Regions from separate parts of the Microbacterium sp. LWO13-1.2 genome, predicted to be linked through region 1. Evidence: riboswitches for the same ligand, from Rfam matches in the RefSeq annotation. Region 1 holds a riboswitch; each other region holds the start of a gene.
The links. Region 1 has a riboswitch for thiamine pyrophosphate ahead of MRBLWO13_RS06650 (ECF transporter S component). Riboswitches for the same ligand answer to the same signal wherever they lie in the genome.

Region 1 (9,501 bases):
GATCGCGAGCGCGGAGATCGCGGCACCGACTGCCAGCAGCATCCATTCCCGCCAGCCGAAGCGCGATTCGCGCGCCCACGTGCGGGCCACCGGTGCGCCGAATCCGCGCGCTTCCATCGCCGTCGCGAGTTTCGCTCCCCGGCGGATCGACAGCACCAGGAGCGCGAACGCCATGCCGAAGAAGCGGCGGATCCTGCCTCGGTCGGCGACGCCGCGCGCCCGGCGGGCGAGCTCGAGCGCACGCCAATCGTCGATGAAGAGCCCGACCATACGCAGCCCCGCCAGTGCGCCGAGCACGAAACGCGCGGGCAGGCGGACGATCTGCGCCAGCCCATCGGCGAGGTCGGTCGGATCGACCGTGATGAACAACACGACCGACGGCAGAGCGATCGCGAGCACCCGCAGCATCGTCGCCAGCGCCAAGGCGAGGGAGCCGTCACTGATGCGCAGCACGAACCAGTCGACGTAGACCGTGCCGCTCGTCTCGCCGTAGAGGACGATCGTGAGCCCGGTGAGCGGAGCCGCGAGCCACACCGGCCAGGTGCGCACCCAGAACTCGCGCCAGCCGATCCCCGTGAAGAGGAACAGCACGCACTCCAGGACGAGGGCCGTCGATGCCGATACGGGATCGAGCGTGAGGATCAGCGGGATCGCGATCAGTGCGCTCACGCCGAGTTTGGCGACCGGGTTGATCTGCGCGAGCCCACCCGTGCGCGCATGCGAGTCGAGGACCGTCATCCCGCACCGCCCAGTTCGAAGCGCTCGGCGTGCAGCGCCCTCGCGACATCGACGTCATGGGTGATCGTCACGATCGCCGTCCCGTCGTCGCGAAGGGCGGCGAGCATGGCGACGAGTTCCGCCCAGGTGCGGGCATCCTGCCCGAAGGTGGGCTCGTCGAGGACGAGCACGCGCGGTCGGGTCGCCAAAGCCGCCGCGACCGTCAGCCGTCGCTTCTCCCCGCCGGAGAGCGTGTACGGATTTGCCAGCGCGAGGCGGTCGAGCCGCAGCCGCGTGAGCAGTTCGTCGCTGCGTTCCGCGATCTCGTCCTCCGCCATGCCGAGCGCGCGCGGTCCGACGGCGAGCTCGTCGCGTACGGTCTTGGCGAGCAGCTGATGCTCAGGCTCCTGGAAGACCATGCCGATACGCGTCAGCAGGTCGCGCGATGCCCAGTGGATGGGTTCCTCGCCGATGTCGGAGGCCAGGGCGACGGATGCCGTGAGCCGGCCGGCGGCCGGCGGCAGGAGTCCAGCGAGCGTGAGCCCGAGCGTCGACTTTCCGGCACCGTTCGGCCCGGTGATGGCCAGCACCTCCCCGGCGCGCACGTCGAGGTCGATGCCCGAGGCGACCGGTCTGCCCTTCACCCGTGCGACCGCAAGGTCTCGGGCCGATAGCAGCGGTTCCCCAGGTCCGCGGCGCGGGGGCGGCGGCGGTACGGGGGCGAATCCTGGCACCCAGACGCCGTCGGCTGCGAGCCGAGCGCCCTCGACGCCGAGCACGCGGTCCGGCGAGCCGTCAGCCACGACGCCTCCCTGGCCGATCACGATGACCCGGGTGATCAGCGGCAGCCAGACGTCGAGGCGATGCTCGACGACGATCAGCGTGGCCGGCTGCGCCTGCAGCATCCGCTCGACCGCGTCGCGCACCTCGATGACGCCCTGCGGATCGAGGTTCGCCGTCGGCTCATCGAGAAGCACGAGCCCCGGTTGCATCGCGAGGATGCCGGCGAGCGCGAGGCGTTGCTTCTGCCCGCCGGAGAGCGCCTTCGTCTGCCGGTCGAGGGGCACGTCGAGGCCGACCGCGTCCAGTGCGGCGCCGACGCGCGACCAGATCTCCGGCCGCGGCACACCGAGGTTCTCGCATCCGAAGGCGACATCGTCGCCCACCCGCGCGAGGATGACCTGCGAATCCGGGTCTTGCAGCACCAGGCCGCTGCGGCCTCTCGTGGCCGACGCCGGCGCCCCGTCGACGAGCAGTTCACCGGTGCTCTCGCCCTCTTCGTCGCCGCCGAGGACGCCGGCGAGTCCGTGCATCAGGGTCGATTTCCCCGACCCCGATGCTCCGAGCACGAGCACCCGCTCCCCCGGGTCGATGCGGAAGGAGATCTCCTCCAGCGCCCAGGCGAGACGGCTCGCGTGCCGCCAGCCCCAGCCGCGCGCCTCGACGGCGGCGGGGCCGGTGGTACTCGCGCTCATCAGACCCGGACGCGCGCCTCGCGCCCGGAACCGAATCTGTCGAGGGCTCCGGTGGCGGCGATGCCTCGCGCCAGCACCCAGGACAGGATGCCGGCGATGACGGCGCCCGAGATCACGGCGCTGATCAGGTAGACGACGGTGAAGGTCGGGCCGGATCCCGCGTACCAGAGGATCAGGTTGTTGATGCCTCCCGCAAGAGCCGCACCGGCACCGGCGAGCGCCGCGACCGGCAACGACCAGCGCTTGTAGAAGAAGAGCAGGAAGATGAGTTCGGCGCCCAGCCCCTGCACGAGTCCGGCCTCGATCGTGAGGAACCCGCCCCACTGGTTGCCGACGAGTGCGGACACGACCGCAGCGAGCACCTCGGTGTAGATCGCAGCGCCCGCCTTGCGGATGATCAGGCCCCCGAGCACACCGGCGAACAGCCACGGCCCGTCGAGCAGGCCCTGCACACCGGGAAGCAGCGGTTCGAGCAACGCTGCAGGGCCGAGATAACCGACGTTCCAGGCCAGGAAGATCAGGCCGGCGGCGACGCCGATGACACTGGCGACGACGATGTCGACGATGCGCCAGCGCCAGATCTCAGGACGACGCAGGCCCTTTGCCTCGGACGTGGCCACCGATGTGGGCGTGGATGTACTCATCTGAACTCCTCCCTGCGCTGGCATGACCCAGATCAGGTTCGACGGTCGAAGCGCGATCGCTCCCTCTCAGCCCGGCTCGCCGGACTCCCGTGGTTGTGCTGTCGATCTTACTCTCGCCGCTGCCCGCCCGATTCCCCTCTCGCGGCGGACGACTTTCACAGGCGCGGAGGCGGGATACGCCGCGAATTCCTTGAATGATTCGGTAGCGTGTGCAGGTGACCCTTCGTGACGCGCGCCCGGATACGGGATCGGATGCGGCGGCCGCACGCGCGTCGATCGATGACGCGGCGGTGGCCGAGCCCGCACTGTCTGAGCCCGCACTGTCCGATGCTGGATTGCCGGATCCCGCGCTGCCGGATGTCGCTGCGACTACCGGATCCGGAGCAGTCGAATCCACCGCCCCCGCTCGCTGGGCCGATGCCGGACGCGGCGCGACCGCGCTGACCTGGGTCGATCCGGCGACGATCGCGAACGAGACGCGGCCAGGGACGCTCGACGGCCCGATCGCAACGGCGAACGGCGCGAGCCTTTTGAAAGGTGCCCGACTGCGCAGCGGTTTCGCCCAGCCGCAGACGCTGGTGCCGCTCGGGATCCTCGCAGGGCTCGTCACCGCCTATGCCGGAACGACGTTGCTGTGGCCCCTGCACGAGATCGCGCCGACAGTGCAGGCAGTCGAGTTCGAAGCGGCATCCGCACCGCCCGCATCGCTCACCTGGCCGACGCAGGGCAGCGCGGCCGTCGGCGTCGAGGGCGTCGGCGCGGTCGCCTCCGCTCTGGACGAAGCGGGCATCGCCAGCATCACGAAGGTCGTCAGCACCCTGATGGTGCTGGACAGGCTCCCGCTCGCCGTCGGCGAGCAGGGCCCGGAGTACTCGTTCACTCTCCAGGACAGCGAAGACTACTGGGATTACCGGATCGCGGATCAGTCCTCACTGGATGTTCCCGTCGGTGGCACGTTGACGGAGTTCCAGATGCTGCAGGGCATTCTGCTGGGTTCTGCCAACAACTACATCGACCGGCTGTCCGACGAGATCTGGGGCTCGGAACGCGCCTTCGCCGATGCCGCCGAGGTGTGGCTGCGCGAACGCGGACTCGAAGGCATCACCGTGGTGACGCCTTCTGGCTTCGATGAGGGCAACACCGCGACGCCGGAGGCGCTGGTCAAGCTCGCGCAGCTCGCCATGGAGAACCCGGTGTTCGCGAGCATCGTCGGCACGAAGTCGGTCGATATTCCGGGTGTCGGCGTGGTGACCAACGGCAACGGGATGCTCGCCGATGCGGGCGTCGTCGGCATCAAGACAGGCACCCTCGAGTATTACAACCTCCTCACGGCGAAGGACGTGCCGGTCGGAGACATCACCGTCCGGCTCTACGCCGCCGTCCTCGGTCAGAACGGCGACGACGAACGCCTCGCCGTGACCCGCACGCTCTTCGCCGAAGCCGAAGCAGCTCTGCAGACGCAGAAGCCGACGGTGCCCGCGGGCACTGTCGTCGGCGAAGTGCAGACGGTGTGGGGCGAGTCGGCGAAGATCGTGACGGATGCCGATGCCGCCGTCATCCTCTGGAACGCGGGCACCGCAGAAGTGACCCCCGAGCTCGACCTGGGCGACACCCAGGCGGCCGGCGACGTGGTCGGAACGCTCACGGCGACCGGCCCGCTGAATACCGCCGAGACGAAGCTCACCCTCGCCGATGAACTCGCGGGTCCGAGCCCGTGGTGGCGACTGACGCACCCTCTCGAACTGTTCGGGATCGCCGAGTCCGCTCAGCGCTGACCGGTCTCGCCTGCAGCATCCGCTTCCCCTGCCCTCTCATCTGACACCTCGGGTCGCCATGACGCCCGAGTACCGACCCGACGTGCCACACGAACCAGGGCCACCCATACTGGCGCCCCTTCATCTGGCACCTCGGGTCGCCATGACACCCGAATACCGGCCCGAGGTGTCACACGAACGAGGCGCCACCTGAGGGAGCTGCACGAGGCAGCCGCCCAACACCCCAGGGGACCCGCACAACGCGAGACGCCCCACCCCGCGCGATGCGGAGTGGGGCGTCTGCGTGATGGAGGTCAGGCCTTGCGGTCAGGAGCCTCCGGGCTTTCGAGGATCGCCTCTGCGGCTGCAACCTCGGCCGCCGGCATCCCGACGCCGACCGAGGCGCCGATCCGCGCAGCTTCTGCTTCTACTTCCTCAGCGTCACCCGTGACGACGACCGGAGTCGACGCGGTGAGGGCTTCCTCAGCGTCGATGTCGGTCGCAGCCTGCTCGAACTGCGACTGGTACAGGCGCCAGTAGGCCCCCTGCGCAGCGATGAGCTCGTCGTGCGTGCCCTTCTCCACGATGTCGCCGTGCTCCATCACCAGGATGAGGTCGGCGTCGCGGATGGTGGACAGGCGGTGCGCGATGACGAACGAGGTGCGTCCTTCGCGAAGCGCCGCCATCGCGTGCTGCAGCAGCAACTCGGTGCGCGTGTCGACCGCCGAGGTCGCCTCATCGAGGATGAGGATCGACGGCTGAGCGACGAACGCCCTCGCGATGGTGATGAGCTGACGCTCACCCGCCGAGACGTTGGAGGCGTCCTCGTCGAGCACGGTGTCGTAGCCCTCGGGCAGGGCGTGCACGAAGCGATCGACATACGTCGCCTTCGCTGCGGCGAGCACCTCTTCGTCGGTGGCCGTCGAACGCCCGTAGCGGATGTTCTCGCGGATGCTGCCCGCGAAGAGCCACGGGTCCTGCAGGACCATACCGGTGCGGGAGCGCAGGTCGTCGCGCGTGATCTCCGCGATGTCCTGCCCGTCCAAGGTGATCCGGCCGCCGCTGAGCTCGTAGAAGCGCATGATCAGGTTGACCAGCGTCGTCTTGCCGGCACCCGTCGGTCCGACGATCGCCACCGTCTGCCCCGGCTTCACCCGGAACGAGAGGTCCTTGATCAGCGGACGCTCCGGCGTGTACGAGAACTGGACGTTCTCGAACTCGATGACGCCCTTGCCGTCGACGAGCTCCGGTGCGTCATCGGCATCCGGCTCCTGCTCATCCTCGTCGAGCAGCTCGAACACACGCTCTGCGGATGCGGTACCCGACTGCACGACCGCGGCCATACCGCCGAGCTCCGCCAGCGGCTGGGAGAACTGCTGCGAGTACTGGATGAACGCCTGCACGTCACCGAGCCGCAGCTGGCCGTTGGCCACCATGAGGCCGCCGAGCACGGCGAGTGCGGCGTAGCTGAGACTGCCGACGAAGGTCATCGCTGGCATGATGATGCCGGAGAGGAACTGCGCCTTGAACGCGGCCTGGTACAACTCTTCGTTCTCGACCTGGAACTTGTCCAGGGCGTCCTGCTCGCGACCGAAGACCTTGACCAGCGCGTGACCGGAGAAGGCCTCTTCGACGCGCGCGTTCAGGCGGCCGACCTTGCGCCATTGGGTGCCGAAGGCCTTCTGCGAACGCGGGCCGATGACACCGAAGATCACGCCCATCAGCGGCAGCGCGATCAGGGCGACGAGCGCGAGCTGCCACGAAATGGAGAACATCATCACCAGCACGCCGATGACGGTGAGCACCGAGGTGAGCGCTCCGGAGAGCGACTGCTGCATCGTCTGGGTGATGTTGTCGATGTCGTTCGTGACGCGCGAGATCAGCTCGCCGCGCTGCACCTTGTCGAAGTACGACAGTGGCAGACGGTTGATCTTCGCCTCGACCTCTTCACGCAGGCGCCACATGGTGCGCACCATGATGACGTTGATGACGTAGCCCTGGATCCAGCTCAGCAGCGCCGCGACGACGTAGATCGCCAGTACCGCCGTGATGATCCAGCGCATCGCCTCGAAGTCGATGCCGGCGCCGACGGTGAAGTCCCGCAGTGCCGCTACTTGGTTGGCGAAGTCGGTCTGTCCGAACTGGCGCAGTTGCTCGACGACCTCGTCCTTCGGGGTTCCGACCGGGAACCCGGGGAAGTCGCCCTGCGGCTGTGCCAGCTGGTTCGACATGAACCCGGCGTAGACGAGGTTCGTCGCTTCGCCGAGCACCTTGGGCGCGGCCACTGTGAGCACGACGCCGATGGCGCCGAGGATCGACACGAACACGAACCAGACGGCGGAGGGCTTCAGCAGCCCGATCATCCGCCCGAAGCTCTTGCCGAAGTTGTCGGCCTTGCCCGGCGCCACGCTGTCCCAGTCGCCCGAGTTCTGACGGGCTTGCTCAGCGAGCTCTGCCTCGTACTTCTCCTCGTCGGTGAGTTCCGGTTCGACGGTAGCGACGGCCCCGGCGGCCGCTGTGCGCTCGCGGCGGTTCTTCGGCTTCTGCTCGCTCATGCGTCCACCCCCAGCTGCGACTCGACGATCTCACGGTAGGTCTCGCTGGTCTCGAGCAGCTCCTCGTGGGTGCCGACACCGACCATTGTTCCTCCTTCAAGGACGACGATGCGATCAGCATCCGTGATCGTCGACACGCGCTGGGCGACGACGATTTTGGTGACATGCGGCAGCTCTCGCCACAGCGCCTGCCTCAGGCGCGCATCCGTGGTGAGGTCGAGCGCCGAGAACGAGTCGTCGAAAACGAGGATCTGCGGCTGGTGCACGATCGCGCGTGCGATCGCCAGGCGCTGGCGCTGTCCGCCCGAGACGTTCGTGCCACCCTGGGAGATGCGTGACTCCAGACCATCCGGCATCTCCTCGACGAAGTCGCGCCCCTGCGCGATCTCGAGCGCGTGCCAGAGATCTTCGTCCGTCGCCTCCTCCCGGCCGTAGCGGAGGTTGGATGCCACAGTGCCGGTGAACAGGAAGGGACGCTGCGGTACCAGGCCGATGCTCTTCCAGAGGGCTTCGACGTCGGCCTCGCGCACGTCCGTGCCGCCGACGAACGCGGCACCGCCGGTCACGTCGAACAGGCGGGGGATGAGCGAGATGAGCGTCGTCTTGCCGGCACCGGTGGAGCCGACGATGGCGACGGTCTCACCCGGTTCCGCGGCGAAGCTGATGCCACTCAGCACCGGCGACTCGGCTCCGGGGTAGGTGAATTCGACGTTGTCGAGGGCCACCGAGCCCGGTGTCGGGAAGTCGACGACGCCGTTCTCGGGGCGGCTCATGCCCGCCTCAGCGTCGAGGACCTCGCCGACGCGCTCGGCGGAGACTGCCGCACGCGGGATCATCATCGCCATGAAGCTCGACATGATGACGCCCATCATGATCTGACCGATGTACTGCATGAAGGCGAACAGGGTGCCGACCTCGACGGTGCCCTCATTGACCTCGATGCCACCGAACCAGATCACCGCGACGACGGTGACGTTGAGGATCAGCATGAACAGCGGGAACAGCAGAACGAAGAGCGAGCCGATCTTGCGGCCGACCACCATGATGTCGGTGTTCGCTCCACGGAAGCGCTCTTCCTCGATGCCCTCGCGCACGAACGCACGCACGACGCGGACGCCGGTCAGCTGCTCGCGCATGATCCGGTTGATCGTGTCGATCTTCGTCTGCATGCTGCGGAACAGCGGCACCATGCGGCTGATGATGAGCACGGCGACGATGAGCAGCACCGGCACCGACACCGCGATCAGCCAGCTCAGGCCGACGTTCGTCGTGACGGCCATGATGATGCCGCCGATCGCGAGCAGCGGTGCGGTCACGAACATCGTCGCGCCCATCATGGCGAGCATCTGCACCTGCTGCACGTCGTTCGTGTTGCGGGTGATCAGGGAGCCGGCGCCGAACTGCGAGACCTCGCGCTCGGAGAAGCCGCTCACCTTGGCGAAGACGTCGGCGCGGATGTCACGGCCGGCGCCCATGGCGGCACGCGCGGCGAAGTAGGTTGCGATGACGGATGCGACGATCTGGCCGAACGACACGGCCAGCATGAACAGGCCGGTGCGCCAGATGTAGCCGGTGTCGGCCTGTGCCACGCCCTTGTCGATGATGTCGGCATTCAGACGCGGGAGGTACAGGGCTGCGAGGGCGCTGAGGAACTGGAACACCAGCACGCCGAGCAGCAGCCATCGATATCGAGAGAGATAGCGGACGAGGAGTTTTCCCAGCACAGGCGGACTTCCTTGAGAGGGTTGAACGGCGGATTTCTCGGCAGGCGGATGCCGACCGACAATCGGCCACAACAAAGATTGCCACGAAGGTCGGACATTCGTATCCCCCTTAAGGCGGACCTTCGCTGACAGCGAACGAATCCCTGACCGGTGCTCATTTTCTGCACCGAGACGAAGAAGCGGATGCCGCGGCATCCGCTCCCGATCACCAACCGCGTTCCACTTGCATGACCGAAGCACGGTTGCAGGGCCGAACAGCCGGATCCGCCGCCGTTTCGACACTGTGGTCATGCAAGTTGTACGCCCGATCGAGGCGGCGGGCCGCGCAGGCAGTGACCGGGGTCAGAACAGCGGCTGCGCCGGAACGTGGGCGCGGGCGCCGGCGCCGGCATCCGCTTCGAGCTCGGCGATCGACGCGGGCTGCCAGCGCGGGTTGCGGTCCTTGTCGACCAGCTGCGCACGGATGCCCTCGACGAGGTCGGGGTGATGCTCGGCGAACCAGAGCACACGGCGGTACTCCCCCTCGAGTGCCGCGCGAAGGCCCGGCAGTTCGCGCGCCTCCCGTACGGCTTCGAGGGTCACCGTGAGTGCGGTCGGTGAGAGATCCTCGAGAAGGTCGGCGATGGCCGCAG
Region 2 (9,501 bases), 1.1 Mb from region 1:
ATCGCCAGCGCCGCATCCGAGGCGGTGCCGACGCCGGCGTCGAGCACGACAGGTACCGATGCCCGGGAGACGATCAATTCGATGTTGTGCGGGTTGAGGATGCCGAGTCCAGTGCCGATCGGGGCCCCGAGCGGCATCACCGCTGCCGCCCCCAGATGCTCCAGTCGCAGCGCGAGAGCCGGGTCGTCGTTCGTATAGGCGAGCACGGTGAAGCCGCGCTGCACGAGCTGTTCCGTCGCATCCACGAGCTCCACGGCATCCGGCAGCAAGGTGTCTTCGTCGGCGATGACCTCGAGCTTCACCCAGTCCGTCTCGAACGCCTCGCGCGCGAGCTCGGCCACGAGAACCGCTTCGCGGGCAGTGAAGCAGCCAGCGGTGTTGGGGAGCAGGCGGATGCCGCGCTCGGCGATCATCGAGTAGAGCGTGCCCGCCTCCGGCGAGTAGCGACGCACCGCGACGGTGGTGAGCTCGGTGCCAGACGCGGTGAGTGCGGCTCCGAGATCGGCAAGGCTCTCTGCCCCGCCCGTGCCCATGATCAGCCGTGAGGTGAAGCGGACTCCGGCGACCTCGAACGGGTCCTCCCGCTCAGCCACCCTGCACCGCCGTGAGCACTTCGATCTCGTCGCCGGTGCTCAGGACCGTCGTGGTCCAGCTGCCTCGCCTCATGATGGCCGCGTTGACCGCGACGGCGAGGCCCAGCGATTCGCCGTCGACTGCCCGGCCGTCGGCTCCGATGGCACGGCCGGTGAGGTCGGTGACGACGTCGGCGACAGTGGCGTCTGGTGCGATGCGGGCGGGAGCGCCGTTCAGGCGAACGTCGATCATGAGACCTCCAGGGGTATGGGGGATGCGGTGAAGCGGTCGGGTCGGAAAGGGGCGATGCCGGTCGGGGCGACGCCCGAGATGAGCGAGGCCACGGCCTCGGCCGCGATGGGCGCGAGCATGACGCCATGGCGCCCGAAGCCGGTGGCGATGATCAGCCCCGATGCCGCGCGTCCGAGCAGGGGCGCGTTGTCCGGAGTCGTCGGCCGGGCCCGCGCCGTGACCTCGAGCAACTCGAGTTCGGCCACGGCAGGCACCACCGCAGCGGCGTCGCGCAGCAGTTCGTAGACGCCTCCCGCCGACGCTGCCGGCCCGCCGTGTTCGCGTTGCGTGGCACCGAGCACGACGGTGCCGTCAATACGCGGCAGGAGGTACACCGACGCACCGTGCACGCGAGCGCGAACGGTGCAGTCGAGCAGCGGGCGCAGCCGATCGGGAACGCCCAGGCGCAGGATGTCGCCGTACACCGGGCGCAGCGTCGGCACGAACGGCATCCCGTCGAGGCGGCCGGCGGCGAGGCCGTTCGCGACGACGACCTCTCGCGCCGTGATCACGGCGTCGTCGAGGCGCACTCCGATCGCGGGCGACATCGGATCATTCGGGTCTTCGTGCAGGATGCCGCGCACCACGGTGCGCACGATGCGATCTCCGAGGGCGGCGAGCAGAGCGGTGGCGAGGGCGCGGGGGTCGATGCGATGCTCGCGCACGCGACGGACCGCGGTCGTCCGCGGACCGAGGAGGGGTTCGAGGCGTCGCGCTTCACGCAGCGTCAGCGGCTCGATCGCTCCCGGCTGGAGGGCGGAGAGATCGTCGATGCGGCGGCGATCCGCGTCGTCGACGGCGAGGAGCAGAGTCGATACGGCCTCGAAGCCGCACCGGCCACCACCGGGGATCGTCGCGAGGAAGGCGGGATACCGCGCCGCCGATTCTTGAGCGATGACATGCAGCGACTGCTCTGTGGGGCGGTGCTCGCTGATCGGTGTGATCATGCCGGCCGCGGCATACGTCGCGCCCGACGCCGGTTCCGGATCGATCAGACGCACATCGCGGCCTGTCCGCGCGAGCTCCCACGCGATCGAGAGCCCGACGACTCCCCCGCCGATCACGACGGTATCGCAGCGCACCGATACACTCGCCGCATGCTGCTCTCCTCCGCCCGGCTCTACCTGTGCACTGATGCCCGCCGCGATCGAGGGGACTTCGCCGAGTTCGTCGACGCGGCCTACTCCGGCGGCGTCGACATCGTGCAGTTGCGCGACAAGGCGCTCGAAGCCGCCGAGGAACTCGAGTACCTCGGCATCCTGCGCGAGGTCGCCGAGCGGCACGGTCGACTGTGGGCCGTCAACGATCGGGCTGATATCGCGGCCGTCTCCGGCGCGCCCGTCCTGCACCTCGGCCAGGGCGACCTGCCCCGCCCGGCTGCGCGCCGCATTCTCGGCGGCGACGTCGCACTGGGCCTGTCGACCCACGACGCCGACCAGCTCGCCGCCGCCCGCGCCGAGCCCGGACTCGACTACTTCTGCGTCGGACCCGTGTGGGCGACGCCCACGAAGCCCGGCCGCGCCGCCGTCGGCCTCGAACTCGTACGCGCGGCCGCCGATGCCGACCTGGCCGGTGTCGCGCGGCCGTGGTTCGCGATCGGAGGGATCGACCTCGGCACGGTCGACGAAGTGGTCGCCGCCGGCGCGAGCCGGATCGTCGTCGTACGCGCGATCACCGAGGCCGGCGACCCCGCCGATGCCGCGCGGAAACTGCGCGCGCGGCTGCCCGAGATGTGACATCCGCTCAGCCGCGGAGAGTCGGCTCTGGCAGTTTCTCGCCCGCCGGATCCCGCAACGCGGGCGCCGGCAGATAGACGGTTCCCCCGGCTTCGCGGAAGGCCTCTGCCTGCTGCTGCATCCCGGCGATCGCCGTCTGTTCGGCGACGCCACCGAAACGGTCGCGGATGTCCTGCGAGATGCGCATCGAGCAGAACTTCGGCCCGCACATCGAGCAGAAGTGAGCCGTCTTCGCGGGTTCCGCCGGCAGGGTCTCGTCGTGGAACGCCTCGGCGGTATCCGGGTCGAGTGACAGAGCGAACTGGTCGCGCCAGCGGAACTCGAACCGCGCCTTCGACAGGGCGTCGTCGCGGTCTCGGGCGCCGGGGTGGCCCTTGGCGATGTCGGCGGCGTGAGCGGCGATCTTGTAGGTGATCACACCGGTCTTCACATCGTCCTTGTTCGGCAGCCCGAGGTGCTCCTTCGGGGTCACGTAGCAGAGCATCGCCGTGCCATAGCGGGCGATCTCGGTGGCGCCGATCGCCGAGGTGATGTGGTCGTAACCGGGCGCGATGTCGGTCACGAGCGGGCCGAGCGTGTAGAACGGGGCGCCGTGGCAGAGCGCCTGCTGCCGCTCGACGTTCTCGCGCACCAGGTCGAACGGGATGTGGCCGGGACCCTCGACCATCACCTGCACGTCGTACTGCCATGCCCGCGCCGTGAGCTCGGCGAGGGTGTCCAGCTCGGCGAATTGAGCGGCATCGTTGGCGTCTGCGGTGGAGCCCGGCCGCAGGCCGTCGCCGAGCGAGAAGGCGACGTCGTACCGCGCGAAGATCTCGCACAGTTCGTCGAAGTGCGTGTACAGGAAGTTCTCCTGATGGTGCGCGAGGCACCAGTCGGCCATGATCGACCCGCCGCGTGACACGATGCCGGTCACCCGATTCGCGGTGAGCGGCACGTAGCGCAGCAGCACGCCGGCGTGGATCGTCATGTAGTCGACGCCCTGCTCGCACTGCTCGATCACGGTGTCGCGGAAGATCTCCCAGGTCAGGCTGCGCGACTGGCCGTCGACCTTCTCGAGAGCCTGGTAGATCGGTACGGTGCCGATCGGCACCGGCGAGTTGCGCAGGATCCATTCGCGGGTGGTGTGGATGTCGTCGCCCGTCGACAGGTCCATGACCGTGTCGGCCCCCCATTTGGTCGCCCACCGCAGCTTGTCGACCTCCTCGGCGATCGAGCTCGTCACCGCGGAGTTGCCGATGTTCGCGTTGATCTTGACCAGGAACGCCCGTCCGATGATCATCGGCTCAGACTCGGGGTGGTTCACGTTCACCGGGATGATCGCCCTTCCCGCGGCGACCTCGGAACGGACGAGTTCGACGTCGCACGCCTCACGCACCGCGACGAAACGCATCTCGGGCGTGATCACGCCCTGGCGCGCGTAGTGCATCTGGGTGACGGTGCGGCCATCGAGACCGCGGCGCGGCGGGCGGCTCGCGCCTCGCCACTCGGCGGAGGCTGCACCACGTCGAGTCGCACTGCGACCGTCGTCGTGGAGGTTGCGGGCACGACCCGAGTATTCCTCGGTGTCGCCGCGCGCGGCGATCCAGCCGTCGCGCATCGGCGGAAGGCCCGCCTCCGGCTCGCACGGCGGCCCTTCGGTGCGGTACACATCGAACGGTTCGTTCGCCGAGGCATCCGGCGAATCGGCGAGCGAGATGCGGGTGACGGGCACCGAAATGCCGTGTTCTTCGTCGTGATGGTGCGCGAGAACGCGCACCTTTTCAAAGGTGCTCACAGGCTCCTACTTCCTACGCCGGCATTACCCGGACAGGTTCTACGGTCGCAGGCAGCTTCAGCCAGATCTCAGCCCGTGCTCGGGCACCCGTGTGGACGGGATGATGCTAGCACGCGGGCGACGACGAAGTCGGCGCCGACCGCCCGCTTAGAGTTGGCACGTGACCTCCTCCTCCGGCGACTTCGAACTGGCGATGGACGAGATCCGCGTGGTCGCCGGATTCGCCGCCGAAGCAGCGGCACGGATCCTCCCGATCTTCGAACGGGTTCACCCGGATGATGCCCGCCCTCGTGCGGCAGTCGATGCCGCACGGGCCTTCGCCGCCGGGGCGCCCCGCACGATGCTGCAACGCACGACGGCGTTCGCCGCTCACCGTGCGGCGAAGGAATCGACCGATGAGCGCGCGAAGCTCGCCGCCCAGGCCGCCGGTGACGCAGCGGCAGCGGCGTACCTGCATCCGATCGCCAAGGCGCACCAGGTCGCTCACATCCTTCGGGCCACCGCGATCGAGGCGTACCTCGCCGAGCTGGACGGCGCGGACGATGAGGAGGCCGGCGCTCTCGCTGTCCGGCGCTGCGCAGAATCCGCGAGCCCCGGTCTGATCGACGTCCTTCGCCGATACCCTCCGGCGCCACCGGGGACGAACCGCGTCGCGCAGATCATGAGCATGCTCGACACCGCACTGCGAAACGCCGGTAGGTAATCGGCAGAGCGCTCAGCGCAGAGTTCGCACCGCTCCGGTGTCGGTGGGCATCGTCATATCGTCGTACGCGGCGCGGGCGACCTCGACTTCCTCGATGTGCGATTCGGCCCACCGCCCGAGTGCTGCCAGCGGTTCTTGAAGGGTGCGCCCGAGTGGAGTGAGGGCATAGTCGACGCGCGGAGGCATCTGATCGAACGCCGTTCGGGAGACGATCCCGTCGCGCTGGAGTTCTCGCAGAGTGTCAGCGAGGACTTTTCCGCTGATACCCCCGACTGCTTCGCGGATCTCCCCGAACCGCAGGGCCCCACCGCTGAGGGCGACAACGATCATCGCCGTCCACTTGTTGGCGATCCGCGCAAGCGATGTCCGCGAGGGACACGTCGCGAGCATCACGTTCCACTCCGGTCTTTCCATGATCACGCCCTTAGTTACGTTGAGGTAACAAGTTACCAAATGTAATCATAGATCAGATCACCTCGATAGAAGGAGAAATGCAATGAGCGAGAACCCCCCTGCTGCTGTGGCGGATGCCTACTTCAGTGCGCTCGGCAACGGCGACGTGCCCGCCGCGATGAGCCTCATCAGGCCGGACGTCGTCTGGCACCAGCCCGGAGCAAACCGGTTCTCCGGAGATCACGCCGGTATCGACAGTGTCGGTGCCATGATCGGCGGCATGATGGAGGTCAGCGAAGGCACCTTCCAACTCTCGGTGTCCGGGCCCGCCATGGTCAACGGCGAGTTGGTCGCCGTTCCGGTTCGCTTCACCGGCCAGCGCAGCGACGCGTCGATGGACATGAGCGGCGTCGATCTGCTCACCGTTCGCGACGGCAAGATCGTCGAGGTCCACCTGTTCTCAGAGGACGGTGCGGCCGAGGACACATTCTGGGGACGCGCCTGAGGCGCGCGCTCGGGATGCGGTGGGTTCAGGCGCGAGCCGTCTGAACCCTGCCTGCCGCCCCGGTCGAGAGCACGCAGTGTCAGTGGCCGTCACCGGTGGTTCGTGCACGCATCCGCCCTGTCTGGTGCGCCCAGATGGCGATCTCGACGCGATTGCGGGCGCCGAGCTTGGTCATCAGGCTCGCCACGTGCGTCTTCACCGTGCTGAGGGTGATGAACAGCTCAGTCGAGATCTCGCCGTTGCTCAGGCCGCCAGCGACCTTCGCGAGCACCTGTTCCTCGCGCTCGGTGAGCTGCTCGATCGGCTGCGGCGGCGGCGCAGCCGGCCCCGCTCCGGCGAAGGCCTCGAGCAGCCGCACCGTGACATTGGGGGCGATCAGGGCATCCCCGCTCGCGGCAGCGCGGATCGCCTGGGCGAGCAACTCGGAACCGGCGTCCTTGAGCAGAAAGCCCTTGGCGCCCGCCCGCAGTGCCGCGAAGACGTACTCGTCGAGGTCGAAGGTCGTGACGATGACGACCGCCATCGGGTCGTCCACGCCCGGGCCGGCGAGCACGCGGGTCGCCTCGATGCCGTCGAGGTCGGGCATCCGGATGTCGAACAGGCAGACGTCCGGTCGCAGGCTGCGGGCGAGGGCGACCGCTTCGTTGCCGTCGACTGCCTGACCGACGACCTCGATGTCCGGTTGCGCGTCGAGGATCATGCTCAGCCCTGTGCGCACGAGCTCCTGGTCGTCGGCAATGAGCACGCGAATGGTCATGGTGCCCATCCAACACGAGGAAGCACCGCGGTGACGACCCATCCGCCGCCGGACGCAGGTCCCACCTGGCAGGTCCCGCCGAGCAGGGCGGCGCGCTCCGTCATACCGATGATGCCGAATCCCGGCGTCGGCGACGCGGCGACGTCTCCGTCGTTCGTCACGCTCAACCGCACCCCGCCCTCGTCTGCCTCCACGAGCACGTCGACACGGGTGACCTGACGCCCGTGTCGGAGGGCGTTGGTCACGGACTCCTGCGCCAGACGGAAGACCGCGGCAGCCACCGGCGGCGGGATGCTGCCGTCGTCGCCTTCCACCTTCACGGTGACGTCCGCGCCGCCCGGCCTTGTGCCGGCGAGCTGCTCGATGTCGTCCAGCCGCGGGCTCGGCGCGAGTTCCGCCGTCTCGCCCTGCCGCAGCACTCGCACCATCGACCTCAGTTCGCTGAGGGTCTTGGCCGCCTCCGCCTCGATCACGCCGAGCGCATCCTGCGCTGCGCGCGGGTCTCGCGCCGCCACCGCAAGACCCGCCTGGGCACGGATCGCGATGGCGGAGACGTGGTGGGCGACCGTGTCGTGCAGGTCACGGGCGAGGTGCTCACGCTCCCGCATCCGGATGCTGTCGAGGAGGCGCCTGCGGGATCCTGCGCGGTAGCGAAATGCGGTGCCGAGCAGCGCCATCGTCAGCAGCAGCGCGAACCCGCCGACGAGCTCGTTGAGCCCTCCCCCTCGGACGAACGTGAGCCCGAGGCTCACGAGGAGAATGCCCGATCCGATCATGAGGTCGCGACCGGATCCCCAGCGGTACAACGCGTACACGATCACCATGACGAAGAGGTTCGTGTAGAGGACGGGGTCGGGCAGGAGCAGGTCGATCGGCACCATCACCACGACGAGCATCAGAAGCGGCTTGGTGCGGCGCCACAGCACGGTCGGCAGCACGGCGAGCAACACGATCACCATGAGGACCGGCTGCGACAGGTCGGTTCTGAACATGCCCTCGATCACCGCCAGCACGGCGACAAGAGCCACGAGAGCCCAATCCCGCCAGACCCGGCGCGGCGGAGGGGGCGCCGCGCTCGGCGCACTCCACGCGGAACGCAAGAGGCCGGTCACCAGGTCAGGATACAAGCGCACCACGGCCCGACACCCCGCGCATGCGTCGGCCGGACCGTCGGCGGCGTCGTCGGATGAGCAACTCCGCAACGACGCTGTTGATCACGAAGCCCGCAGCGACGAACCAGGCCTCACCGTATACGTCGACGTCACCGAGGGGGATCGTCCACAGCACCAGCACGAGGGCTTGGGTACTGCCAGAGAGAGCGAGCGCATAGGCGCGCGTCATCCATGCTCCGTGCGCAGCGAAGTCGCGCCGCGTGATCGCGATCACGGCCCGCACGAGAAACACCATCATCGCTCCGGCGAAGACAAGACGAACCATGGCGAGTGCGAGCTCGTCCGTCGGCCCGCCGAAGAAGACCGCGAGCCACGCGGCCGACAGTGCCCCGATGAATCCCGCAGGGATCAAGACACGGCCGGCGGTGCGGTGCCACCCACGCCGAGTTCGCAGTGCCGGAGAGAACTGGAATGCGCCGAGGACGCAGTACACGGTCATCGCCACGATGTGCGCGACGATCGGCACCGACGAGAGCACTGTGTCTACGGGCTCGGTGCCCACCTCCTCCAAGCGAAGCACTCCGCCAATCACGGGGAGGACGCTGAGCAGCAGGAGACCGGTGATGGCCAGCCATCCGCTCCTCGGCCGCCGCTTCTGCTCGGCAAGGGGGCGGGTGGTCTTCATCTGTTGCGACATGTCTCGATGCTCGCCTGATCGAGCGCCCTGGACATCGGCCTTCCGCACGGACTCAGAGCCGTACTTTCGGCCGACCGGATCCGGGCCGTCCGGCCGATGACGCGCTTCCCCGAGACGGCGAGCATCGAGTCATGACAACCAACACGACCATGACCGCGGCCGTCTACCGCCGCTTCGGCGCCCCCGAGGAGGTTCACCTCGAGCAACGCCCGACCCCCTCGCCGAAGACGGGCGAAGTGCTCCTCCGAGTGCACGCGAGCACGGTGAGCGTCGCCGATCACCGAGCCCGCGCTCGGGACATCCCGTCGGGCCTCGGGATGCTCGCCGCCATCGGGCTCGGCATGTTCCGGCCCAGTCGGCCGATCCTCGGCATGGATGCCGCGGGCATCATTGCGGCGGTCGGCGCTGGCGTCACCGCCTTCGCCCCCGGCGACCGGGTCATCGCCTCGATGGACGCAGCGTTCGGTGGTCACGCCGAGTACGTGTGCCTGCCCGCCGACGGCGCGATCACCCGGGCGCCCGCCACCATGAGCCTCGATGAGGCGGTGACGCTGGTGTTCGGCGGCATCACCGCGCAGGGCTTCTTCAACCAGGTCGCGATCGGGCCGGGCACCTCGGTGCTCGTCAACGGCGCATCCGGCGCGGTCGGCACCGCCGCGATCCAGCTGGCGAAGCAGCTCGGCGCCGATGTCACCGCCGTCACGAGCGGCGGCAACGCTGCACTGGTCACCTCCCTCGGCGCCGACCGGGTCATCGACTACACCCGCCAGGACTTCACCGCGGGAGGCGGCACGTATGACGTGATCGTCGACTGCGTCGGCAACGCCCCCTTCAGCCGGGTAGAGGCATCCATCAACCCCGGTGGGGCGCTCCTGCTCGTCATCAGCGACCTGTGGTCGATGCTGCGCAGCCGCGGGCAGACCCGACGCTCGGGAAAGCTCGTCACCTGGAACGTCG
Region 3 (9,501 bases), 1.2 Mb from region 1:
CTACTTCCCCTTCACCGAGCCGTCCGCCGAGCTCGACCTCTGGCACCCGACCTTCAAGGGGGGCGCACGGTGGATCGAGTGGGGTGGCTGCGGCATGATCAACCCGAACGTGCTGCGCGCGGCGGGGATCGATCCGGAGGAGTACAGCGGTTTCGCCTTCGGCATGGGCATCGAGCGCGGCCTGATGTTCCGCAGCGATGTGCAGGACATGCGTGACATGGCCGAGGGCGATGTGCGCTTCAGCGAGCAGTTCGGGATGGTGGTGTGATGCGCGTCCCGCTTTCGTGGTTGCGTGAGTACGTGGATGTGGCAGCGGATGCCACTCCTGAAGATGTCCTCGCGGCATTGGTGACCGTCGGCTTCGAAGAGGAGGACATCCACCGCTTCGATATCACCGGTCCTGTCGTCGTCGGACAGGTGGTGTCCTTCGATGATGAGCCGCAGTCCAACGGCAAGACGATCCGCTGGTGCCAGGTCGATGTCGGCGAGGCAGAGCCGCGTGGCGTCGTCTGCGGTGCCCATAACTTCGCCGTCGGCGACAAGGTCGTCGTGACCTTGCCCGGCGCCGTGCTGCCCGGCCCGTTCCCGATCGCTGCCCGCAAGACCTACGGCCACGTCTCCGACGGCATGATCGCCTCGGCGCGTGAGCTCGGTCTCGGCGACGAGCACAACGGGATCCTGATCCTCTCCGAGCTGGGCGTCGACGCGCCTGTCGGCACCGACGCGATCTCGCTGCTCGGTCTCGACGACGTCGCCGTCGAGATCAACGTCACCCCGGACCGCGGTTACGCCTTCTCGCTGCGCGGCGTCGCCCGGGAGTACTCGCACGCGACGGGTGCGGTCTTCCGCGACCCGGCCGAACGCGATTTCGCCGAACTCGCGCCGGGAGACGGCTTCTCGATCGTCGTCGACGACCAGGCGCCGATCCGCGGACGCGCTGGGGCGAGTGAGTTCGTGGCGCGCGTCGTGCGCGACGTCGACCCGTCCCGTCCGACGCCGCCGTGGATGATCGCCCGGCTGTCGCTGGCCGGGATGCGCTCGCTCGGCATCCTCATCGACATCACCAACTACGTCATGCTCGAGCTCGGCAACCCCGTGCACGGTTACGACCTCGACAAGCTCACCGGTGGCATCACCGTGCGTCGGGCGACGGCGGGCGAGAAGATCGAGACCCTCGACGGTCAGGTGCGCGCCCTTCACGTCGAAGACCTGCTCATCACGGACGAGTCCGGCCCGATCGGCCTCGCCGGCGTCATGGGCGGCGCAACCACCGAGATGAGCGAGACGACTCGCAACGTCCTCATCGAAGCGGCGACCTTCGACCCGATCACGATCGCGCGCGCGGCCCGACGGCACAAGCTGCCCAGCGAGGCATCCCGCCGCTTCGAGCGCGGAACCGACCCGCTGCTTCCCTTCGTCGCCGCTCGTCGCGTCGCCGACCTCATGGTCGACCTGGCCGGTGGCGCATACGACGACCTCGGCGGTGCGCTGTTCGCCGAGGTGTTCGTCGAGGGCATCGAGCTCCCCGAGGGCTTCGTGCAAGGTCTCATCGGCGTCGACTACACGGATGCCGAGATCACGGGTGCCTTGACCATGGTCGGCGCCGAGATCACCGCGGTCGGCCAGGGCTGGCAGGTCATCCCGCCCACCTGGCGTCCGGATCTCACCGACAAGTGGACGCTCGCCGAGGAAGTCGCCCGTATCCACGGGCTCGACCGCATCCCGTCGGTCCTTCCGACGCCGCCATCCGGGCGCGGACTCACGCCGCTGCAGCAGGGCCGACGCCGTGTCGCCGATGCGCTGGCAGCGGCAGGGTTCGTCGAGACGCCGGCCTTCCCCTTCACGACCGAGATGCAGAACGATCTGCACGGTTCGGCGTCGGGGGAGCACCTGCCGAGCATCCGTCTGGCAAACCCGCTCGACGGGCAGGCGCCGTACCTGCGCCGCTCGCTGATCCCTGGTCTGCTGCAGATCGCGCACCGCAACATCTCGCGCGGCCTCACTGACCTCGCGCTGTTCGAGACCGGCATCGTGTTTCTCCCGGAGCCCGGAGTGACGTACGGCACCGACACGGTCCCGCCGCTGGGCGAGCGCCCCTCCGAGGAGAAGCTCGCAGAGCTGAACGCCTCCATCCCACCGCAGCATCGTCACATCGCGGCTCTGCTCACCGGCAACGTCGTCGCCCGTCAGCCCGGCCGTGCTGCAGAGGCCGCTGGCCTCGCCGAAGCGCTGGATGCCGTGCGTGTGATCGCCGCGGCCGCCGGCGTCGAGATCGATGTCGTGCAGGCCGAGCGCGCTGCTCTGCACCCGGGGCGCACCGGCTCGCTGGTCCTGGGTGGCGAAGAGGTCGGCTACGTCGGCGAATTGCATCCTGTCGTCGCCGAAGGCGCCGACCTGCCGGGGCGCGCGACCGTGCTCGAGGTGGACCTCGACCGCATCCTCGAGCTCGCTGGGAACCGTGTGGTCGCCGCATCGCTGTCGACGTTCCCCGCAGCGACGCAGGATGTCTCGCTCGTGGTCCCGGTCGCCGTCAGCGCTGCCGAACTGCGTGGCGCGCTCGTGGAGGGCGCTGGCGCGCTGCTCGAGACGGTGCGCCTCGTCGACGACTACCGCGGTGACGGAGTGCCCGACGGTTTCAAGAGCCTGACGTTTGCTCTGCGCTTCCGCGCGGACGATCGCACTCTCACGGCCGCAGAGGCGACGGAAGCCAAACTCGCCGGCGTCGCGCTGGCTGAGGAGCGCTTCGCGGCGACACTGCGCGACTGAGTACTGCGCAGCGGCGAGCCGGGGGTATCGTGCCGGGATGAGCATCCTTCCGCGCAGTACCCCGGCCGCCGTGCCGGAAGGCGCCCGGCCGATGGGCGAAGGGCCGTTCCTGAGTGCAGGCGAGGTCGTCAACTGGCACTACCGCCGGCCCGGGTGGCAGCCCGGCGATCCGTCGTACATCGCGCCGATGCGGGTGGTCCGCGATGACGATCGGGGTCTCGTCGCCTGGCTCGCCGCGGGCACGCGTGTAGAGGGTCAGGGCGGGCCGGACGGTCGGCGTATCCGGTCCGTACCGCTCGACCAGCGCTGGCTCGTCACCCGGACCCGCATCGTCGAGGAGTGGTGGGGCAACGGAGTCGTGCGGATCGCTCCGGCCGGCCTGCCCTGGTCGATCTGGTTGTTCTGGAGCGACACGACGGGCGACGACTGGGAGTTCGCGGGCTGGTACGTGAACCTCGAGAACGCGCATCTGCGCACCGACCGCGATACGTACTCCTCCGACCACATCCTCGACGTCGAGATCGAGGCCGATGGCACGATCCATCTCAAGGACGAGGACGAGTTGGCCGCCTGCGTCGAGCAGGGGCGCCTCACCAGAGAACAGGCCGCGCAGATCGAGCGTCACGCGGATGCGGCGATCACCTCGTTCCACGAAGGGGACTGGCCGTTCGATCGCGAGTGGGTGCGCTGGCGTCCGGAATCGACGTGGACGATCCCGGTTCTGCCCGGCCTCGAAGAGCTGGTCACATAGACTGCGAGCAGTGACACGGGGTGCCGCATCCGCGGCTGAGAACACACCCGTCGAACCTGATCTAGTTCGTACTAGCGAAGGGATGTCGCAATGAGCGATCTTCTGCGTCCAGCGTCCGTACCTCGGGTGCTCAGCATCGCGGGCAGCGACCCTTCCGGCGGGGCCGGAATCCAGGCCGACCTCAAGTCCATCGCCGCGAACGGCGGTTATGGCATGGCCGTCCTCACCGCGCTCACGGCGCAGAACACTCGGGGTGTCCGCGCAGTGCACGTGCCGCCGACTGTGTTCCTCCGGGAGCAGCTCGATGCCGTCTCCGACGACATCGAGATCGATGCCGTCAAGATCGGGATGCTCGCGAACGCCGAAGTCATCCGCACGGTGCTGGCCTGGCTCACGGTCACCCGTCCGCCGGTGGTCGTCGTCGATCCGGTGATGGTCGCCACAAGCGGCGACCGACTGCTCGATGCCGATGCGGAGGTCGCATTGCGCGCCCTGTTCGCTCAGGCGCACCTGATCACGCCGAACCTCATCGAGCTCGGGGTGCTCACTGATCGGGACATCGTCGACTGGAGCGACGCGATCGCCGCGGCCGTGGCGCTGTCCGATGAGACCGGTGCGGCGGTGCTGGTCAAGGGCGGGCACCTTCCCGGCGACGAGTCCCCGGATGCCCTCGTCGAGCCGGGCGGCGTCGTACACGAGTTCGGCGGTGCACGGATCGCGACGGTGAACACCCACGGCACCGGATGCTCGCTGTCGTCCGCTCTCGCCACACGACGTGCGCACGGCGACGACTGGTCCCAGGCGGTCGCGGTGTCCCGTGCGTGGGTGCGCGAATCCCTCCGTGAGAGCGAGACCCTCAAGGTCGGAGGCGGGCAGGGGCCGATCAGCCACTTCGCCGGGCTCTGGCGACGAGGAGGCGTCGTGTCGTCCCCGATACCCGAGGAGGTCGTCGCCGACTGGTGGGCGCGGATCGCGGAGATCAGATCGGACATCGACGCGCTGCCCTTCATCGGCGGTCTCGCCGACGGCACACTGTCCCGCGAACCCTTCCTGTTCTATCTCGGCCAGGACGCGCTCTACCTCCGGGAATACGCCCGAGTGCTCGCCCAGGCCGGACGGCTTGCGCCGACCTCCGAAGAACAGGCGTTCTGGGCGCAGTCCGCGCACGGAGCCATCGTGGGTGAACTGGAGCTGCACGCTTCGTGGCTGTCCCCGCAGACAGGCGTCGGTACGTCGACGTTCGCGGCGGAGCCGGCACCGGCCACCACCGCGTATCTCGACCACCTGCGATCCACCGCGTTCGGCGGTGATTACGCCGAACTCATCGCCGCGATCCTGCCCTGCTTCTGGCTGTACACCGATCTCGGGAAGCGCCTGCACGCGGGGGAGTTCGGTGCCTATGCGCGCAACCCGCAGCATCCCTACGCGTCGTGGCTCGCCACGTACGCGGACCCTGCGTTCGAGGAAGCGAATCGGCGGGCGATCGGGTACGTCGCGAACGCCGCCGCGGGGGTGGGCCCGGACGCCCGCGCCCGGATGTTCCGCGCGTTCGAGCTTTCCTCCCGTCATGAACGGGCGTTCTTCGACGCGCCGATGGAGCGCTGCGCGTCTCGATGACGCTGCTGATTTGCGGATGCTGCCGAGCGCGCGCTATCGTCCAGGCATGCCTTCGGCCGCATCCGCTTCACTGACGCTCGTTCCGAGCGTCGTTTCGGTGCGCCGACGCCGGTCCGACCGCCGACTCTAGGCGACCCCGCGCTCCTGCCCGATGGCAGTCGAGTGCCGGTGTCGCCGCTCCGGCTCATCCGACCCCGACCGTTAAGGTAGAAGCATGACGTACACCGTCGCCGTCTCCGGCGCATCCGGCTATGCGGGCGGCGAGATTCTGCGCCTTCTCGCCGGTCATCCCGACATCGACATCCGTACCGTGACCGCGCATTCGAATGCCGGTCAGCCGCTGATCGATCATCAGCCGCACCTGCGCTCGCTCGCTCACCTCACTCTGCAGGACACGACGCCGGAGATCCTCTCCGGTCACGACATCGTGTTCCTCGCTCTCCCGCACGGCCAGTCCGGGCAGTACACCGATGCGCTGGGCGACACCCCGCTCGTCATCGACGCCGGTGCCGATCACCGCCTGACCTCCGAGGCGGCCTGGGATGCCTTCTACGGGGGCGCATTCCACGAGCCGTGGAGCTACGGCGTCCCCGAGCTCCTCGTGGACGGCGTCAAGCAGCGCGAGCTTCTGCGCCACGCGACCCGGATCGCGGCGCCCGGCTGCAACGCCTCCACGGTGAGCCTGAGTCTCGCACCAGGTGTCGCCGCGGGCGTCATCGATCCCGGTGACATCGTCTCCGTCCTCGCGGTCGGCCCATCCGGAGCGGGCAAGAGCCTCAAGCAGAACCTGCTCGCCAGCGAGGTCCTCGGCACCGCGAACCCCTACGCGGTCGGTGGGACGCACCGGCACATCCCGGAGATCCGCCAGGCTCTCGCCGCATCCAGCGGAGCGGACCCCGAGAGCATCCGCATCTCCTTCACGCCGGTCCTGGTGCCGATGTCTCGCGGCATCCTCGCGACGTCGACCGCGCCGATCAAGCCCGGAGCCACCGACGCTGAGATCCGCGCCGCGTGGGAGAGTGCCTACGGCGATGAGACCTTCGTGCAGCTGTTGCCGGAGGGCCGTTTCCCACGCACCGCCGACGTGCTCGGCGCGAACACCGCCCTGATCGGTCTCGCCATCGACCGGGCAGCCAATCGCGTGACCGTGGTCACCGCCGTCGACAATCTCGTCAAGGGCACCGCGGGAGCAGCCATCCAGTCCATGAACCTCGCGCTCGGTCTGCCCGAGGACCGCGCCCTCTCAATCAACGGAGTCGCACCATGAGCGTGACCGCACCCCAAGGATTCGAAGCCGCCGGCGTCGCCGCCGGTCTCAAGTCCACCGGCAAGCCCGATGTCGCTGTGGTCGTGAACCGCGGTCCGCGCAAGGTCGGCGCTGCTGTCTTCACGAGCAACCGCGCGAAGGCGAACCCGATCATCTGGTCGCAGCAGGCCGTCGCGGACCGCGTCGTCGAGGCGGTCGTCCTCAACTCCGGAGGAGCGAACTGCTTCACCGGAACGTTCGGGTTCCAGACGACGCACCAGACCGCGGAGAAGGCGGCCGAGATGCTCGGCGTCAGCGCCGGTGACGTGCTGATCTGCTCCACGGGACTGATCGGGGTCGGCGACGAAGTGTTCCGTGCGAAGGTGCTCACCGGCACCGCCCACGCGATCGCCGAACTCAGCGCGGACGGCGGTCAATCCGCAGCCGAGGCGATCATGACAACCGACTCGGTGTCGAAGACGGCGACGATCACGCGCGACGGCTGGACCATCGGCGGCATGGCGAAGGGTGCCGGCATGCTGGCACCGGGCCTCGCAACGATGCTCGTCGTTCTCACCACCGATGCCGTCCTCGAGCCGCTCGAGGCCGACGCGGCGCTCCGCCGCGCCACCGGGCAGACGTTCGACCGCCTCGACTCCGATGGCTGCATGTCGACGAACGACCAGGTCACACTGCTCGCGAACGGCGCGAGCGGCGTCGTCCCGGGCCTCGAGGACTTCACCCAGGCGCTCATCGACCTCTGCCTCGAACTCTCCGTGAAGCTGCAGGGCGACGCGGAGGGCGCGAGTCACGACATCACGATCGAGGTCCGGAATGCGGCATCCGAGCAGGATGCCGTCGAAGTCGGACGCTCCGTCGCCCGCAACAACCTGTTCAAGGCGGCGATCTTCGGCAACGACCCGAACTGGGGGCGCGTGCTCGCGGCGATCGGCACCACCAACGCGCAGTTCGATCCGTACGACGTCGACGTCTCGATGAACGGCGTCCGGGTGTGCTCGCAGGGCGGTCCCGATCGCCCCCGCGAAGAGGTCGACCTCACGCCGCGCGCGACGCACCTCGTGATCGACCTGAAGGTCGGCGATGCGTCGGCAACGATCCTCACCAACGACCTCACCCACGATTACGTGCACGAGAACAGCGCGTACGCCTCATGACCGACATCCAGGACACCACGCCGGACGTCGCCGCCGTCAAGGCCTCGACGCTCATCGAGTCGCTCCCGTGGCTGAAGAAGTTCCGCGACCAGATCGTCGTCATCAAATACGGCGGCAACGCCATGATCTCCGATGAGCTGCAGGAAGCATTCGCACAGGACATCGCCTATCTGCGTTACGTCGGCGTGCAGCCGGTCGTCGTGCACGGTGGCGGGCCGCAGATCTCCGACATGCTCGAGCGCTTGGACATCCCCAGCGAGTTCAAGGGCGGCTACCGGGTCACCAACACCGAGGCGATCAGCGTCGTACGGATGGTGCTCACCGGCCAGGTGAACCCGCAGCTCGTCGCGAAGATCAATTCGCACGGTCCGATCGCCACCGGTCTCAGCGGTGAGGACGCGGGCCTGTTCGGCGGCCGCCGCCGCGGCGTCATTATCGACGGCGAAGAGATCGATCTCGGACGCGTCGGCGACGTCGTGGAGGTGGATCCGACGCCGGTGCTCGATCACCTCGCTGCCGGTCGCATCCCGGTCGTCTCCAGCATCGCCCCCGATCTCGATCACCCGGGACAATCGCTGAACGTGAATGCGGATGCCGCGGCGTCCGCATTGGCGATCGCCCTGGATGCCGCCAAGCTCGTCATCCTCACCGACGTGCCCGGCTTGTACGCGGACTGGCCCAACCGGGATTCGCTGGTCTCTCATCTCACCTCGACCGAGCTCATCAGCATGCTGCCCAAGCTGGAGTCGGGGATGATCCCGAAGATGCGGGCCTGCCTCGACGCTGTCGAGGGAGGAGTGGACGCGGCGGCCATCATCGATGGGCGAGTGCCCCACTCGGTGCTCGTCGAACTCTTCACGAGCAAAGGAATCGGAACAGAAGTGGTCATGGCAGCGAACGGGGTATCGGCATGAGTAATTGGCAGGATGACGCGGCGAGCGATCTGGTCCTCAACGCGGGGCCGCGTCTCGCGCTGCTCACGCGTGGCGAAGGCTCCTACCTGTGGGACGCCGACGGCCGACGCCACCTCGACTTCCTCGCCGGCATCGCCGTGACGTCGCTCGGACATGCGCACCCGGTGTTCGTCGAGGCCATCTCGAAGCAGGCGGCCACTCTCGCTCACGTCTCGAACTACTTCGCGACTCCGCCGCAGCTCGCGCTCGCCGCTCGGCTCAAGCGCCTCGCCGGCGCGGGGATCGACGGGCGCGTGTTCTTCTCCAACTCCGGTGCCGAGGCGAACGAGGCGGCATTCAAGCTCGCGCGCCTGCACGGGGGGACGGAACGCCCGCGCATCATCGCCCTGGAGAACGGCTTCCATGGTCGCACCATGGGATCGCTCGCCCTCACCGCGAAAGCCACCATGCGTGCGCCGTTCGAGCCGATGCCCGGCGGCGTCGAGCACATTCCCGCGACCGTGGAGGCGCTCGAAGCGGCGATCGACGACCGCGTCGCTGCGGTGATCGTCGAACCCATCCAGGGCGAGGCCGGTGTCGTAGAACTGCCGGAGGGATACCTCGCTGCGGCACGCTCGCTCACGCTGAAGCACGGCGCCCTCCTCATCGTCGACGAGATCCAGACGGGCGCCGGTCGTACCGGGGCCTGGTTCGGGTTCAGTCATGACGGCATCACGCCGGACGCGATCACCCTGGCGAAGGGGATCGGCGGTGGGTTCCCGATCGGTGCTCTGGTCACGTTCGGTGCGGCCAGCGCGCTGTTCACGCCCGGTTCGCACGGCTCGACCTTCGGCGGAAACCCGCTGGCGACGGCCGTCGCCGACGCTGTGCTCGCCGAGATCGAGCACGCGGGCCTCGTCGACAACGCCGCACGACGCGGCGAGGAGCTGCGAGCCGTCATCGAGGGGATCGGCTCGCCGCTGATCGACGGCGTCCGCGGTCGCGGACTCCTCATCGGCGTCGGCCTCACGCAGCCGGTGGCCGGCGACGTCG

Region 2: it holds a riboswitch for thiamine pyrophosphate, as region 1 does, so the genes downstream of both, thiC (phosphomethylpyrimidine synthase ThiC) here and MRBLWO13_RS06650 (ECF transporter S component) in region 1, are expected to answer to the same signal.
Region 3: it holds a riboswitch for thiamine pyrophosphate, as region 1 does, so the genes downstream of both, MRBLWO13_RS12100 (bifunctional hydroxymethylpyrimidine kinase/phosphomethylpyrimidine kinase) here and MRBLWO13_RS06650 (ECF transporter S component) in region 1, are expected to answer to the same signal.

What each region holds. Positions count from the first base shown of each region.
Region 1 covers NZ_CP151634.1:1,380,772-1,390,272, reverse strand. Annotated here, with positions in the region: gene MRBLWO13_RS06660 (energy-coupling factor transporter transmembrane component T) at 1-738, opposite strand, end outside; gene MRBLWO13_RS06655 (ABC transporter ATP-binding protein) at 735-2,192, opposite strand; gene MRBLWO13_RS06650 (ECF transporter S component) at 2,192-2,836, opposite strand; TPP riboswitch at 2,827-2,937, opposite strand; gene MRBLWO13_RS06645 (D-alanyl-D-alanine carboxypeptidase) at 3,052-4,611, shown strand; gene MRBLWO13_RS06640 (ABC transporter ATP-binding protein) at 4,905-7,145, opposite strand; gene MRBLWO13_RS06635 (ABC transporter ATP-binding protein) at 7,142-8,869, opposite strand; gene MRBLWO13_RS06630 (enoyl-CoA hydratase/isomerase family protein) at 9,212-9,501, opposite strand, start outside.
Region 2 covers NZ_CP151634.1:245,561-255,061, forward strand. Annotated here, with positions in the region: gene MRBLWO13_RS01170 (thiazole synthase) at 1-593, opposite strand, end outside; gene thiS (sulfur carrier protein ThiS) at 586-825, opposite strand; gene thiO (glycine oxidase ThiO) at 822-1,928, opposite strand; gene thiE (thiamine phosphate synthase) at 1,962-2,600, shown strand; gene thiC (phosphomethylpyrimidine synthase ThiC) at 2,608-4,377, opposite strand; TPP riboswitch at 4,371-4,478, opposite strand; gene MRBLWO13_RS01195 (putative immunity protein) at 4,538-5,080, shown strand; gene MRBLWO13_RS01200 (helix-turn-helix domain-containing protein) at 5,093-5,494, opposite strand; gene MRBLWO13_RS01205 (nuclear transport factor 2 family protein) at 5,577-5,978, shown strand; gene MRBLWO13_RS01210 (response regulator transcription factor) at 6,058-6,735, opposite strand; gene MRBLWO13_RS01215 (sensor histidine kinase) at 6,732-7,847, opposite strand; gene MRBLWO13_RS01220 (DUF2306 domain-containing protein) at 7,852-8,544, opposite strand; gene MRBLWO13_RS01225 (NAD(P)-dependent alcohol dehydrogenase) at 8,676-9,501, shown strand, end outside.
Region 3 covers NZ_CP151634.1:2,555,077-2,564,577, forward strand. Annotated here, with positions in the region: gene pheS (phenylalanine--tRNA ligase subunit alpha) at 1-268, shown strand, start outside; gene pheT (phenylalanine--tRNA ligase subunit beta) at 268-2,766, shown strand; gene MRBLWO13_RS12095 (DUF402 domain-containing protein) at 2,804-3,517, shown strand; TPP riboswitch at 3,524-3,617, shown strand; gene MRBLWO13_RS12100 (bifunctional hydroxymethylpyrimidine kinase/phosphomethylpyrimidine kinase) at 3,608-5,134, shown strand; gene argC (N-acetyl-gamma-glutamyl-phosphate reductase) at 5,349-6,401, shown strand; gene argJ (bifunctional glutamate N-acetyltransferase/amino-acid acetyltransferase ArgJ) at 6,398-7,555, shown strand; gene argB (acetylglutamate kinase) at 7,552-8,469, shown strand; gene MRBLWO13_RS12120 (acetylornithine transaminase) at 8,466-9,501, shown strand, end outside.